2 regions of the Citrobacter sp. VF227 genome follow, and region 2 is predicted to be linked to the other one. Evidence: riboswitches for the same ligand, from Rfam matches in the RefSeq annotation. Region 2 holds a riboswitch; the other holds the start of a gene.
The links. Region 2 has a riboswitch for thiamine pyrophosphate ahead of thiC (phosphomethylpyrimidine synthase ThiC). Riboswitches for the same ligand answer to the same signal wherever they lie in the genome.
Positions count from the first base shown of each region.

Region 1: another riboswitch for thiamine pyrophosphate. It lies ahead of thiM (hydroxyethylthiazole kinase); the one in region 2 lies ahead of thiC (phosphomethylpyrimidine synthase ThiC).

Region 1 is NZ_JBRFVF010000001.1:1,075,362-1,082,900, forward strand. It holds gene ACU8YC_RS05350 (GntR family transcriptional regulator) at 1-393, opposite strand, end outside; gene thiD (bifunctional hydroxymethylpyrimidine kinase/phosphomethylpyrimidine kinase) at 434-1,234, opposite strand; gene thiM (hydroxyethylthiazole kinase) at 1,231-2,019, opposite strand; TPP riboswitch at 2,051-2,147, opposite strand; gene ACU8YC_RS05365 (hypothetical protein) at 2,572-2,796, shown strand; gene ACU8YC_RS05370 (type III restriction endonuclease subunit R) at 3,015-4,454, shown strand; gene ACU8YC_RS05375 (hypothetical protein) at 5,447-6,487, shown strand; gene ACU8YC_RS05380 (hypothetical protein) at 6,531-6,890, shown strand; gene ACU8YC_RS05385 (retron St85 family RNA-directed DNA polymerase) at 6,930-7,539, opposite strand, start outside.
Region 2 is NZ_JBRFVF010000015.1:10,000-17,538, reverse strand. It holds gene cspE (transcription antiterminator/RNA stability regulator CspE) at 1-37, shown strand, start outside; gene thiH (2-iminoacetate synthase ThiH) at 156-1,289, opposite strand; gene thiG (thiazole synthase) at 1,286-2,056, opposite strand; gene thiS (sulfur carrier protein ThiS) at 2,058-2,258, opposite strand; gene ACU8YC_RS23610 (HesA/MoeB/ThiF family protein) at 2,239-2,997, opposite strand; gene thiE (thiamine phosphate synthase) at 2,990-3,625, opposite strand; gene thiC (phosphomethylpyrimidine synthase ThiC) at 3,625-5,523, opposite strand; TPP riboswitch at 5,607-5,729, opposite strand; gene rsd (sigma D regulator) at 5,780-6,268, opposite strand; gene nudC (NAD(+) diphosphatase) at 6,365-7,138, shown strand; gene hemE (uroporphyrinogen decarboxylase) at 7,189-7,539, shown strand, end outside.

The sequences.
Region 1 (7,539 bases), on a different contig from region 2:
ATGCTGGGCCACCTCTTCCGGGCAGGGCACAATGCGCTTGTTGACCCACAACGTATCTGGTTTTTTACCGCGCAACACCACCTGCTGGGAAAAACCACGCGCCTCTTTGAGCGAATACTCGAAAATGTTGTTGATCTGTGTCCCATAACCACGGGCACGCGTCACTACGCCTTCTTCTTCCAGGGCCTGCATCGCCTTACGCACCGTAATTCGCGAAACGCCGGTCAACTGACTGAGATCGCGCTCGCCCGGCAGGATATTCCCATGCTCCAGAACCCCGCTGCGCACAGCGTTTTTCACCGTTTGGGCAAACTTCAGATACAGCGGTGTGTTATCAGCCGCTGAAATGCGCTCATTCAGTTGCGCGATAAGCTGGGTATGCGCTTGTTCCATTTATCTTTTCCTGCAGCCGTTTCTGCAGCCAGTATACCGATTACCACCACGCGTGGAAATGATGTACCGGACCTATTCCCTCGCCAACTTCCAGGGTGTCGGCTTGCGCCAGCGCAGCTGAAAGCCACAGCTTTGCCTCCTGTACTGTTTCTGCCCAGTTATCATGACGTGGGCGCAGCGCCGCCAGCGCCGCCGAGAGCGTACAACCGGTGCCATGAGTATTTTTGGTCATCACCCTTGGCGCGGTAAAACGCTGTTCACCCTCACGGGTAAAGAGCCAGTCCGGGCTTTGCACATCATCGAGATGTCCCCCTTTCATTAACACCGCCTCACAGCCCAGCGCCCGTAGCGCCCTTCCCTGCTCTAACATCTCCTGCTCAGTTTGCGCATGCGATGCCCCGAGAAGTGCCGCGGCTTCGGGTAAATTTGGTGTGATAATCGAGACCTGTGGCAGCAAACGGGTACGCAGCGTTTCTACCGCAGAAGGAGATAACAGCGGATCGCCGCTTTTCGCCAGCATCACCGTATCCAGCACCACATTTCGCACTCGATGACGACGCAAACGTTCGGCAACCGCTTCAACAATATCAGTCTCCGCCAGCATACCAATTTTGGTTGTGTCGATACGTACATCACTAAACACCGAGTCCAGTTGTGCAGCAACAAAGTCAGGTTCAATGCGATACACCGACTGCACCCCGCGCGTATTTTGTGCCACCAACGCGGTAATAACCGAGCAGCCGTAAGCGCCAAGCGCCGAGAAGGTTTTTAAATCGGCCTGAATACCTGCGCCACCGCTTGGATCGGTTCCTGCGATCGTTAATGCGTTAATCCGTTTCATGCTTGCTCCTGGGCGGTCAGGTTATAGAGGGCGTCGATAAATGCCGGAACAAAACTTCCCGGTCCGGTTGATTGTTCTGTAGCTATTTGTCCGGCCTGTTTCATCCAGCTGCAGGCTGAAGCGACGTTATCAAGTCTGTCACCACGCAAAGCACAACTGGCCGCAACAACCGCCGACAGCGCACATCCGGTACCCACCACTCGGGTCATCAACGGGTCACCGCCGTTCACGCAGACGGTACGCTGACCATCGGTAACGTAGTCAACTTCGCCGGTAACCACGACAACGGTCCCAACCTGACGCGCCAGCGCCTGCGCAGCCGGGAGGGCTACCGCTGGTGTATCAGTCGTGTCTACACCGCGCCCTCCACCGTTCATCCCCGCCAGCGCAAGGATTTCCGAGGCATTACCGCGAATAGCGGCGGGCTGTAGCGCCAGTAAATCCAGACAGAAGCGACGACGAAACGCCAGTGCGCCTACGGCAACGGGATCGAGCGTCCAGGGAGTATTAGCCCGCAGCGCCTGTTCGACCGCCGCGCGCATGGCAATGGCGCGGCTCTCGGTCAGCGTACCCACGTTAATTAGCAGCGCACTGGCGATAGCCGCAAACTGGCTGGCTTCTTCAGGTTCGATCACCATCGCTGGTGATGCGCCAAGTGCGAGTAACGTATTGGCCGTAAAGCTTTGCACAACCTCGTTGGTCATACAGTGTGTGAGTGGGGAAAGCGTTCTAAATTGATGTAAGGTGTGGGCCGCAAGCGCGCGGCAGTGCAGGTCAGGCTGCATGGTTCAGCTCCTGCCCGCGCGAAGAAGGGACACGAGCAGTGTCAGACTTCCCTACGCTGGCATTATCCAGATCAGGTGGTACGGGTATTTCTCAGCCTTCACCAGGAAGGGCACCCCGAGTCGTTTGGTTACATTTCTCTTAATTTTTGTCAGCTTAGGTTAAGTTGCTCGCCGATGCAAGTTTACCGGTGGTGACGTCACTTATACACGCTGTACCCCACCGAGTACCCCATTTTGTACCTCATACCAATTAAGGAATAGCTCCCAACTTCATTTTGAAACACTAATAGTTGCTCGATTTATTTGGAACCAAGAATCCAACATTGTAATGTTTAAAAACAACTGTATCTGATGGGGAAAATATAAACCAGTATAGTTTGGAGAACTTTTTATATATAGCAAGGCAACGGATGTGATAAGTGATTTATAAAAGCACTTATCTTTACTCTATTTCATTGACAGAAAATGAAACGAATTAATTCTATGTGCTACAATGTGTAGTGCAGAAAAAAACTCTATGTTAACAACAAAAAAAAATACAAGGTGATTTATATGAAAATGAAAGAATATTATGAAGAGATTTCTCTATTAAAATTTAAAGAATTAGAAGATGAACATGATTATATGGTAGCCACAGGTGATTTCCTAACAGAGTTATCAAACATAGCCGATCATTGTGAAAGGAATAAGTTTCAAATTAACAAAGAGCAGAACAAGCAATACAAACCCTCTTATCAACAGGTCACATCTCAATCATTAAATACCTCAGCCAGCTAATTTTTGCATAGAAGATAGCAAAGTGAAATTTACGATGCTTTCGAAAGTAATTACGATACTGACTGTAGTTTTTGAGGCGGTAAAACTGCTTATTTCACTTGTTTTTAAACATTCTTTTTCAGTTGTCGCAACTCAAAAACACTAATAACTAAAACAACGAAAGGCCAGACACTGGAATGGCTGACCTTTCTACATTAATCAATATGGAGCGTGTACAAATGATTAATTCTACACCTATTTATAACAAGTTTAAGTATATCGACGCCCCTTGTGGCTCTGGTAAAACATATCAATTATGTGAGAATATCAATAATAGTACTGAAAAATATATTTTAGTACAGAACACTCAAGAGCTTATTAAGCAGACGGCAAAACAAATCAATAATTGCGAGTATATTATTACTGATACGGTACAAAAAGATGAAAGTGTTATTAGTTCAGTCATTGAATTTCTTTCATCTGGAAGTAATAAAACATTAATCATAACAGATAAAACATTTTTCAAAATCCCTCGTGAATTGTTAGCTAACTGGAATATTTATATTGACGACGTTACTAATTTTCACTCTTTTCAGAACATAAATGAAAGTAGTGCTAAAATAAAAGATTTTATCCGTAATGATTTAATCTACAAAGTACAGTCATTAGATGATAAAAATATGTATATTGCGGCCGAAAGAAATCCAGAAGTAAAGGGCGATATAGTAAAGAACATTTTAAATAAACTTTCAGCATTGAATGATAATGATCTTTTTATAATGAATAATGAGTACTTTACCGATGCGGAAAAGGAACAGCTTAATATCACAGCATGGAAAGATCTCAATAAGTACAAATATATATCAATTACCTTTCTTGGTGCTAATTTCGAAAACTCACTGATCTATAAAGGCAATAAAGAACTCTTTGAACGTACTGAACTTGAAGGATTATTAACACGAAAAACAGCTCTCGAAGACAGGTTAAAGGTTTATTACTTTTCAAAAAATCACAAACTATCAAGGACATGGAAAACTAACAACCCTGATAAAGTACAAAGAATATACTCATATATTGATGAAAAACTTGAGGGACAGGATTTCTACTGGACTAAGAACAAAAGCGATTCTCAGAGCCTTAAGAACGGCACAGAGATAAGCCCGGATGCCAGAGGATTTAACCAGTACAGGCACCTTGATACGTGCGTTTGGTTGGCCTGTATGCGTCCCTCTGAAACAGAAGCTAAACAGTGTGAATTGTTCTTTGAGATTGACGGCGAGGCGATACACATCGCAAGGGAGTACGAAAGTTTACACCAGTTCGTACTACGAGGAATTTCAAGGGATTTTGACAGTACTGAAACACAGACTGTTTATGTTTTTGATGAATGGCAAGCCAGATCTCTTACAGACAATATTGAGTACATAGATCTCGGTATTGATGATGACGAACAAGGGCAGAGAGGCAGACCGCAAGGCTCAATGAACAAGGAAAAGCGTTTCACTCTTGATGACACTAAAGCAACACGTTTCAGACGCTGGAAAGACAACAACCCAGGACTTGAGTTAGAAGCGTTCAGGGCGTTTCTTACCAGTTCTACCAACGCAGATCTCAGTACTGAGGAAAGGGCAGCTATGTACGAGAAGTACGAAAAAGCAGCAAAAAAGAAAGAGAAATAGCTCTGCTTCCCTGTCAGAAACACCATCATAAAACCAATAAATGTCTGAAAAATAATACCTTATAATATCTATAGGTAATAAATTTCCGACATCACAACGAGCAAAAGCGAATTAACTACCTGAAAGCAGGAGCGGCGAAGCAAGCGAACTGTTTCGGGTAGTTAGTGAGAGTGCTCACGCAGTGAGTGCTTGATAGTTATCCCATTGTTTATATAGATAAAACATTTAAACAGCACCCGCTTTGCGTGTACTGTTCGCTGGATTCGGTTCTACTGCTTCGTTCCTTTCAGTCACTGGCAGAGCGAACCAATCGCGTTTTTTGTTCTGTCAGTAAGTACATAACTGATTGTTATTTAATTACTTATTGTACTAATAATTCCTTTGAGTACTTAGTGGGGTATCTGCTGTTTCAGCTACTGTAAAAGCCCTGTCAGTACTGACCAGAGCGAAGCGACCCCGATCCGAGCTGTCCCCCTTCATGATGGTGTTTCGGACAAAACGCACAGGAAGCCTCTGAATGCGATGTTCATTACTGACACACATGAATGTCCAAAACCCTACAAAACGTCGTAGCGACGCTTTAAGTGCGTTTGCGAGATGGAATCGTCAGTACTCCCTGTATTGAAATCAGCTACATAACCCCTTTCATGGATGGCGAATCCGCTTGATCGATTTTACCTATTGATTTGTATTGAATTAATAGTTTTTGATAGATTATAACGATCGATAACTCAATAATTGATCGTTATAATCGATCATGCGTTGATGTGCGTGCTACTCTTGAACATCTGAACACGGACGGTTTTAAGTCCGTACTTTTGGCCTGAGAGAAGATAATGGGAGTGACAAAACGGTGAGAGTGGTACAACTGCTAATCTATAAATTTTGGGGGGATTTCTTTTTAAGGGATCTACCTAAAGGCAAACGAATTATTGTCGATAATACAAATAGAACGAACCATCGATTTGGAAAATTATTAAAGGATAATTGCGGTGAGTAAATATTTAAAAATAGGAATTTATGGCATTTGGGGAGTGTTTTTATTCCTTGCGTCAATGGATAAATTTGGTGATCTTTTCGCAGTCGGTAATGACTTTTGGTCAGTGATAATGCTTATGGTCGCTGGAGTGTGTCAGCTACTGGCAAGTACTGCCGCGATAGGCTGGGCTGTTTTGGGTTCTGGTACGCTTAAAGCGAAGTACTTACCCTATAAACTCGTTAATAATTATACGGTTCCTGTAGTGATCATTGTGCTTGCATTCGTGGCAAGTTCTGCCCGATCTTCAAGCGATGGAGCCAGAGCACAAAAACTTGGTTTTAAAGATAGTAAAGAGTTTTCTATCGCTCGTGAAAATCACATTACAAATACTGATGACTATGCGAAATTTGTAGAAGAACAACGAGTTAAAGCGGCGGAAAAGAAGGTTCAAGATGCGTTAGTAGCAGCCGAGAAAGCTAATCAGGATATAGTAAAGAAATACATTTCAATATTTGATGAGGATAAAAGAGAACAAGCTAAAAAAACGATTAGCAGAGATTTAGAAGAAAATTCAGTATTAACAGAGTCAATACTTACTGAAATTAAATCCTACCCCAATAACTCAGTTGATAGAACTGTAGGACAACGCACATACTTAGATATTGGCGTTAGTATGAAAGAATACATGTCAGCTATCGAGCAATCTAATTGTAGGCAAAGGCTTAACAATTCTTTATTTCCTTTAAATGAATGGAATAAATCTCAATTTAATTTATTGAACGAAAGATTTAATGCTATGAGAAATGGTGTTGATATGGATAGGATTCAGCTTGGCAAAGAATTGCAATACGAAAGAGATAAAATCACCATGCAGTACTTTTATGAAAAAAATAAATATCAAAAATCATTTAATGAGTGTGTTTTCAGTCTGTTGTCTTCTATACCCAATCGTCTTTCAAGACCTGATGCCAGACCTGCTCCCGTAACTGATTATATTCCTAAAGGTATTAAATGCATGAGAAAACCCGAAGGAAATATAAAATCTTGTTATTAAGACCATTGAAATATAATGTACTGTTCTTTAATAAGGAATTAAAGTGAAAAAGACTTCTGTTGCAATGCTGTTATTGTTGAGTACTTCCTTTCATTTACAGGCTGCTGTACCTGATGGAAAAACAGAAACCCCCTTTGCTATTGATAATGAGGTTATTTGTTTGAAAGAAATTCAGAAACAAATGACGCCTTTCCTTAAACAGTTTGAGCAGGAAAACGGTGTTAAGTACAAATACAATGTTAAATCTAGTTTATCGTACAAGGATACTGTAGGGCTACGGTTACAGATCAACCGTGTAGATTCTGGATTGGACGTGCGTGTTGCCGATCTTGATTACTACTGGCTACAGGAGCGGGGCAGCATGTGTCAGCCAGCGTACATGGTACTTGACCGCTTTATTTGAATGTGATTTTAGAGGCCATTAATTTGGCCTCAGTTAATGCTAATTTTCACCAATGACAGATAGCTGTTTATGGTAGAATGCAGAAAGTTTAATTTCTTTATTTCTATCGATGCTTTTAACAAATGATAATATACCTCGTATGATTTCATGTTTATTTGAAACTTCATTTCGTACTAAATCGTAAATTCTTTTTCTATAGACACAATAATCTTTTTTACTAATCGTGATTTTAGGCGTGACGGTTAACCCTGTAATTTCTCTTCGAACTCTCGGGCCCAAGAGTTTTTCTTTTTTTGAGTTTATGGGGAAACCTTCATCATTAATTATTTCTTTTATTAAATAAGATGCCTTTTGCAAGATTAGTATTTTGTTACCAGATATACAAAGATCATCAGCATACCGTGTATATGTCAATGCACGTTTTTTACAATACGTAGATAGGCGATGATCAAGCCTTAAGCAAACGAGGTTAGATAGGGCAGGTGACGTTGGAGCACCTTGGGGTAAATACCCTTCTTTAGTGCAAAATGATGTTAGAATAAATGCTATCTTGTTATTGTAACCAATGTTTTTAAATAAAGTATATACGTGAGATGCCTGTACATTGGTAAAGAAGTTTTGAAAATCGAGATTCAGTATATATTGATTT
Region 2 (7,539 bases):
TAAAGGCCCGTCTGCTGTTAACGTTGTCGCGCTGTAATCGCCGATAATTTCACGAACGCTTACGATAGCGATGAAGGCCAGAGCCTGAGCAGTTAAGTGCAAGTGAAGAAAAACCCGCGAAAGCGGGTTTTTTCGTTTATGTGATAGCGTTGGACTTAGAGCATCTGTGCAGCGCGTCCCAGATAGCTATCCCAGTCTTTCCACACGGGCTGTAATCCCTGCGCCATCAGTGCTTCAGCCACGGCTCCCGGGCGACGAGCATCATGCGGGGAGAACTGTTCCAGTTCGGGGTGGTTATCGGCATAACCACCGGGCTGGGTTTTTGAGAAGGCGCTGACGTTGTTGATCGCCAATGGAATCACATGGTCACGAAACCATGGCGATTCGCGGGTTGAGAGCGAAAGCTCAATTTCTGGCGCCAGTAAACGAAATGCGCAAATGGTCTGGACCAACTGTCGCTCGTCCATGATCGATGCGGGCTCAACGCCTCCGGTGCATGGGCGCAAGCGCGGGAACGAGATGGAGTAGCGACTCTGCCAGTAATGCTGCTGCATCCACAGCAGATGTTCAGCCACCATATAGCAATCGACTCGCCAACTGTCGGACAAACCAATTAATGCGCCAAGACCGATTTTGTCGATCCCTGCGCGGCCCAGCCTGTCCGGCGTTTCCAGCCGCCAGAAGAAGTCCTGCTTTTTACCCTTCAGATGGTGGCGGGCGTAAATTCCCTCATGATAGCTCTCCTGATACACCATCACGCCATCCAGCCCCAACCTCTTCAGCTCCACATATTCAGCCTCTGACAGCGGCTGTACTTCCATCTGTAATGAGGCAAACTGGCGGCGAATAGCGGGTAAGTGGCGACGAAAATAGTCCATCCCGACTTTTGCCTGATGTTCACCGGTGACCAGCAACAGGTGCTCAAAACCCATCTCACGAATAGCCGTGCACTCACGGGCAATTTCTACTGCATCCAGCGTTTTGCGTTTGATACGGTTGCTCATCGAAAAACCGCAGTAGGTGCAGTCGTTGGCGCAGAGATTCGAAAGATACAGCGGAACGTAAAAGCTCACGGTGTTGCCAAAGCGCTGGCGGGTGAGTTTCTGCGCCCGCTGCGCCAGCGACTCCAGATAGTCGGCGGCGGCGGGGGAGAGCAGTGCCATCAAATCATCGCGATTAAGCTGTGAAGCGTTGAGGGCGCGTTCCACGTCGGCGGCGGTTTTCCCGTTGATACGCAGACGGATGTCGTCCCAGTCAAGCTGTCGCCAACGGTCGGTGAAGGTTTTCATGCGAAGGCCTCCAGGAATCCCGTTAACGGGCTGGTGGCGCTTGCCTGCGAACTTTTGCTTCCGGGTACCGCCTGGCGCGCCAGAAGGCCCGCTTCAACTGCCAGACGAAAGGCAGTGGCCATCATGACCGGATCATCCGCCACGGCGATTGCCGTGTTGACCAGCACCGCGTCGGCGCCCATTTCCAGCGCTTGTGTGGCGTGGCTGGGCACGCCGATCCCGGCGTCGACCACCACCGGCACGGTAGCCTGCTGGATAATAATCTCCAGCATCGCTTTGGTTGCCAGCCCTTGATTTGAACCGATGGGTGCGCCGAGCGGCATCACCGCCGCGCAGCCCACTTCTTCCAGCCGCTTGCACAGTACCGGATCCGCACCGCAGTAAGGCAGCACCACAAAGCCCTGTTTCACTAGCGCTTCGGCAGCTTTTAGCGTTTCAATCGGATCCGGCAATAGCCAGCGGGCATCCGGGTGGATTTCTAATTTTAGCCAGTTTGTGCCCAGCGCTTCACGCGCCAGTTGGGCGGCGAAAATAGCCTCTTCAGCGGTTTTCGCTCCGGAGGTGTTAGGCAGCAGCGTCACGCCCGCGTCGATAAGTGGGGCCAGAATGGCATCGTTATGCTGGCGCAAATCCACGCGCTTCATCGCCAGTGTCACCAGCTGGCTGCCGGAGGCGCGAATCGCCTCGACCATCAGCTGTGATGAGGCAAATTTTCCGGTACCGGTGAACAGATGTGAATCAAACGTTTTGTCGGCAATACGTAACATATCAACCCCCTGCAATAACCTGAAAAAGCAGGATCTGGTCGCCTTCCTGCATGATATGCTGCTGCCACTGCTCGCGCGGCAGAATCTGCTGATTGAGCGCCAGCGCCGCGCCCGGTTTGAGCTGATTAAGCTCGGTGAGCAGCCCGCTGACGGTTTGTCCCTCGGCGCACTGCATCGGCTCATCATTGAACTGAATCTGCATGTTGCCCTCCGCATACCTGGCAGCCATTGGCCCGACGCAGCGCAAGGCTGCGCCACTGGCTGGTTTTACCGTCAAAAAGGCGTAACTCGCCGCTGGGCGTCGCAATGCCGCTAAGCAGTTTGATGGCTTCCAGCGCCTGCAAGGTGCCCATCACGCCGACAACCGGGCCGATGATACCGGCGGTACGGCAGTTGCGTTCAGGTTCGACATCATCCGGCCACAGGCAGCGGTAACAGCCTTGTTCCCACGGCGGGGTGAGTACCATCAACTGGCCGCCGAAACCCACGGCGCTGGCGGTAACCAAAGGCGTATTCAGCGCCACGCAGGCGGCGTTAATTTCCTGACGCGTGGCCATGTTGTCGGTACAGTCGAGCACCACGTCGGCCCGCGCAACCGCATGCCGCAGCGCCTCACCCGTCAGTCGCTGTTCAAGGACGACCAGCTCGCTGTCCGGGTTAAGACGTGCCAGGTGGCGTTCTGCCGCCTGTGCTTTTGGGCGAGCAATGTCGTCGGTGGTGAACAATATTTGCCGTTGCAGATTGCTCAGATGAACGTCGTCATCGTCCGCCAACGTCAGCGTGCCGACACCTGCTCCCGCCAGATACAACGCGGCAGGCGAACCAAGCCCGCCTAAACCGACAATCAGCACATGGCTGTCGAGCAACTTTTGCTGGCCCTCAATCGCGATATCGCCAAGCAGAATCTGGCGGCTGTAGCGCATAAAGTCGCGGTCATTCATCGCCGACTCCTGCTATGTCGAGCAGCTGCGCCGTGGCTGCCTGCCAGTCGGCCGCAAGGGTGATAGCGCTGACCACGGCAATGCTGCCGACGCCGGTTGCCAGCACCGCGGGCGCACGTTCCAGACTGATGCCGCCGATGGCGACGGTTGGATAGTCGGCCAGACGCGCAATATGACCCGCCAGCTGTGTCAGCCCCTGCGGAGCGGAAGGCATCTGCTTGGTTTGCGTGGGGAAAACGTGGCCGAGTGCGATGTAAGAAGGCTTAGCGGCCAGTGCGACGTCTATCTCCATATCATCGTGGGTGGAAACCCCCAGGCGTAAGCCCGCCGCCTGAATGGCCTGCAGATCGGTAGTTTCGAGATCTTCCTGGCCCAGATGCACGCCGTAGGCGTTGTGCTTAATCGCCAGCCGCCAGTAGTCGTTGATAAACAGGCGGGCGTCATAACGACGCCCCAGCGCGATGGCAGCGATAACATCCGCTTCCACCTCTTCATCGCGTTTATCTTTGATACGCAACTGGATCGTGCGCACGCCCGCCTCCAGTAGACGCTCAATCCATGCCACGCTATCCACCACCGGATAAAGCCCGAGGCGGAACGGCACGGTCGGGAAATCAGGCTGGTACATTACGCCTCCTCTTTTTTAAGGTAGATTTCGCCGCCTTTGGCGCGGAAGTTTTCCGACATATCCGCCATCCCCAATTCAATGGTTTGCGCGGCGGCATAATCACGCACTTCCTGGCTGATTTTCATCGAGCAGAACTTCGGCCCGCACATGGAGCAGAAGTGGGCGACCTTACCGGACTCCTGCGGCAGGGTTTCATCGTGATAAGCGCGGGCGGTGAACGGGTCGAGCGCGAGGTTAAACTGATCTTCCCAGCGGAATTCGAAGCGTGCTTTCGACATCGCGTTATCGCGGATCTGCGCGCCCGGATGCCCTTTGGCGAGGTCAGCGGCGTGAGCGGCGATCTTGTAGGTGATCAGCCCCTGTTTCACATCTTCTTTGTTCGGTAAACCGAGATGTTCTTTTGGTGTGACGTAGCACAGCATCGCGCAGCCAAACCAGCCGATCATCGCCGCGCCAATGCCGGAGGTGAAGTGGTCATAGCCCGGCGCGATGTCGGTGGTGAGCGGCCCTAAGGTGTAGAACGGCGCCTCGTGGCAGTGTTCCAGTTCTTCGGTCATGTTGCGCTGGATCATCTGCATCGGTACATGCCCTGGGCCTTCGATCATCACCTGCACGTCGTATTCCCAGGCGATTTTGGTCAGCTCGCCCAGCGTATGCAGTTCGGCGAACTGCGCTTCGTCGTTGGCATCCTGAATCGAACCCGGACGCAGACCATCGCCAAGAGAGAGTGAAACGTCGTAGGCGGCGCAGATTTCGCAAATCTCACGGAAATGTTCAAACAGGAAGTTCTCTTTGTGATGGGAGAGGCACCATTTCGCCATGATTGAGCCGCCGCGCGAGACAATTCCGGTCAGGCGTTTAGCGGTCATCGGCACGTAGCGCAGCAGCACGCCCGCGTGAATGGTGAAGTAGTCGACGCCCTGTTCGGCTTGTTCCAGCAACGTATCGCGGAATGCTTCCCAGGTGAGATCTTCGGCGATCCCATTGACCTTCTCCAGCGCCTGGTAGATCGGTACGGTGCCTATCGGCACCGGGCTATTACGCAGGATCCACTCGCGGGTTTCGTGAATATAGCGACCGGTGGAGAGGTCCATCACCGTATCTGCTCCCCAGCGGGTTGACCATACCAGCTTTTCGACCTCTTCTTCGATAGAGGAGGTGACCGCCGAGTTACCGATGTTGGCGTTCACCTTTACCAAGAAGTTGCGGCCGATGATCATCGGCTCGGATTCCGGGTGGTTGATGTTAGCAGGAATAATCGCCCGGCCTGCAGCGACTTCATCACGCACGAATTCCGGAGTGATATTTTCCGGCAGGCGAGCGCCAAAGTTCATCCCCGGATGCTGGTGGCGCAGCACTTCACTACGAATACGCTCGCGCCCCATGTTTTCACGGATAGCGATAAACTCCATTTCCGGCGTGATAATCCCCTGACGGGCGTAATGCAGTTGGGTCACGCGCTTACCGGTTTTGGCGCGCTTTGGCGTCAGCAGGCCGCTGAAACGTAGCTCGTCCAGGCCATCGTCGGCCAGGCGCTCTTTGGTGTAAGCGGAGCTACGGTCGTCTAATTCTTCGCTATCGTTACGCGCCACAATCCACGGCTGGCGCAGTTTCGCCAGCCCCAGCTGGACGTTAATCGCCACGTCAGGATCGCCATACGGCCCGGAGGTGTCGTACACCGGTACGGCTTCGTTATCTTCAAATTGCGGATTGTCTTTGCTGCCGCCAATCAGCGTCGGGCTAAGTTGGATTTCGCGCATAGGGACGCGGATATCCGCCTGCGAGCCGGTGATGTAGATGCGTTTTGAGTTCGGAAAGGCGGTCCCTTCCAGGGTATCGATAAAGTGTTGGGCTTGAGCGCGCTGTTCGCGGCGTGATGGTTTAGTAGTGGCAGACATAGCTCATTCCAAATAAAAGTAAGGATATGGCTTGTCAGACGACGGATGAAGCAAGAGATAAGCTCGCCCGGGGGCGATGCTATTGCAGATTGACTCTTGTTCCCTTCGCAGGTTTTAACCTGATCAGGTTCCGCGGATCCCGAATTAACGGTCTCAGCCTTTTCCACTCATGCTGTTGTGGAAAATAAGCACTCCGACAAGAAGTAACCTCAGTAAAGAGGTAATGAATGTAAATTACGCGTTAATGCGACAAATCTCAAGCAGGACGTTTGAGAGTGCCACTCTCGTGCATCGCATCAAATACCAGCATGATCAGCTTATCTTCGAGTACGAACCTGGCTTCCAGCGCCTCGCCGATATCTGATAAAGCCTGTTGAAATTCAAGGAAGTTATCATGATCAATGGCGGTCTCCAGACTGGTGTCATAGTAGTCCATGATCTGTTGTGTGTTGGCTTCCAGCAGCGGCCAAATTTTTGTCGCTTTTAAAAGCTGCCCGTTCCCTTCCAATTTATGGAGAATACGTTCATAAATACTGAAGTGTCCGGTGGAGAGGTAATCGACCAGGCTCTGACAAAAATCATCCAGCGCCTTTTCATTGAGCCGCATGTACGATTCTTTGCCAGGCTTAATGCCAACCAGATTGTAGTAAGCCACGAGCAGGTGCTTACGTACATGTAGCCAGCGATCAACCAGTTTATTACTTCCTCCGACGTGCTCCGTCAGGCTTTCCAGCTGGTTTAACATGATTGACTCCGCAAGATGGTGTTTAAGAACTGCTCACCCGTAAATGTAAAAATAATGTAAACAACATGCCTGTGAAGCAAAGGTTGCGCAAGAGATATGGATCGTATAATTGAAAAATTAGATAGCGGCTGGTGGATTGTCAGTCATGAGCAAAAGTTATGGTTGCCGCATGGTGAACTGCCTCACGGTGACGCGGCACGTTTTGATCTGACCGGGCAGCGCGCACTTTCTATCGGCGAATGGGAAGGGGAAACGGTCTGGCTGGTGCAGCAGCAACGTCGACACGATATGGGGTCGGTGCGCCAGGTTATAGACCAGGATGTTGGCCTGTTTCAACTGGCCGGACGCGGCGTACAGCTGGCTGAGTTTTACCGCTCGCATAAATTCTGCGGCTACTGTGGGCACACGATGCACCCGAGTAAAACGGAATGGGCGATGCTGTGCAGCCACTGCCGGGAACGCTACTACCCGCAAATTGCTCCCTGCATTATCGTCGCTATCCGCCGTGACGACGCTATCTTGCTTGCCCAACATGTTCGCCATCGCAACGGCGTGCATACCGTGCTGGCGGGCTTTGTCGAAGTGGGTGAGACCCTTGAACAGGCGGTGGCGCGTGAAGTCATGGAAGAGAGCGGCATTAAGGTTAAAAACCTGCGCTATGTCACTTCTCAGCCGTGGCCGTTCCCACAGTCTTTGATGACCGCATTTATGGCAGAGTATGATAGCGGGGAGATTGTTATCGACCCGAAAGAACTGCTGGAGGCGAACTGGTATCGCTACGATAATTTACCGCTGCTTCCCCCGCCAGGCACCGTCGCGCGTCGATTGATTGAAGACACTGTGGCAATGTGTCGGGCTGAGTACGAGTAAATAACGAGTGATGATACACTGATGGACTGACGCAATAAGGAACTGCAAAAATGACCGAACTGAAGAACGATCGTTATCTGCGTGCGCTGCTGCGCCAGCCCGTTGATGTCACTCCGGTATGGATGATGCGCCAGGCGGGCCGCTATCTACCGGAATATAAAGCCACGCGCGCCGAGGCGGGCGATTTTATGGCGCTGTGCAAAAATGCCGAGCTGGCCTGCGAAGTCACGCTGCAGCCGCTGCGTCGTTATAAGCTTGATGCCGCGATCCTCTTCTCGGATATCCTGACGATTCCGGATGCGATGGGGCTTGGGCTGTATTTTGAAGCCGGAGAAGGTCCACGTTTTACCTCACCGATTACCAGCAAGGCTGATGTCGACAAACTGCCGATCCCGGACCCG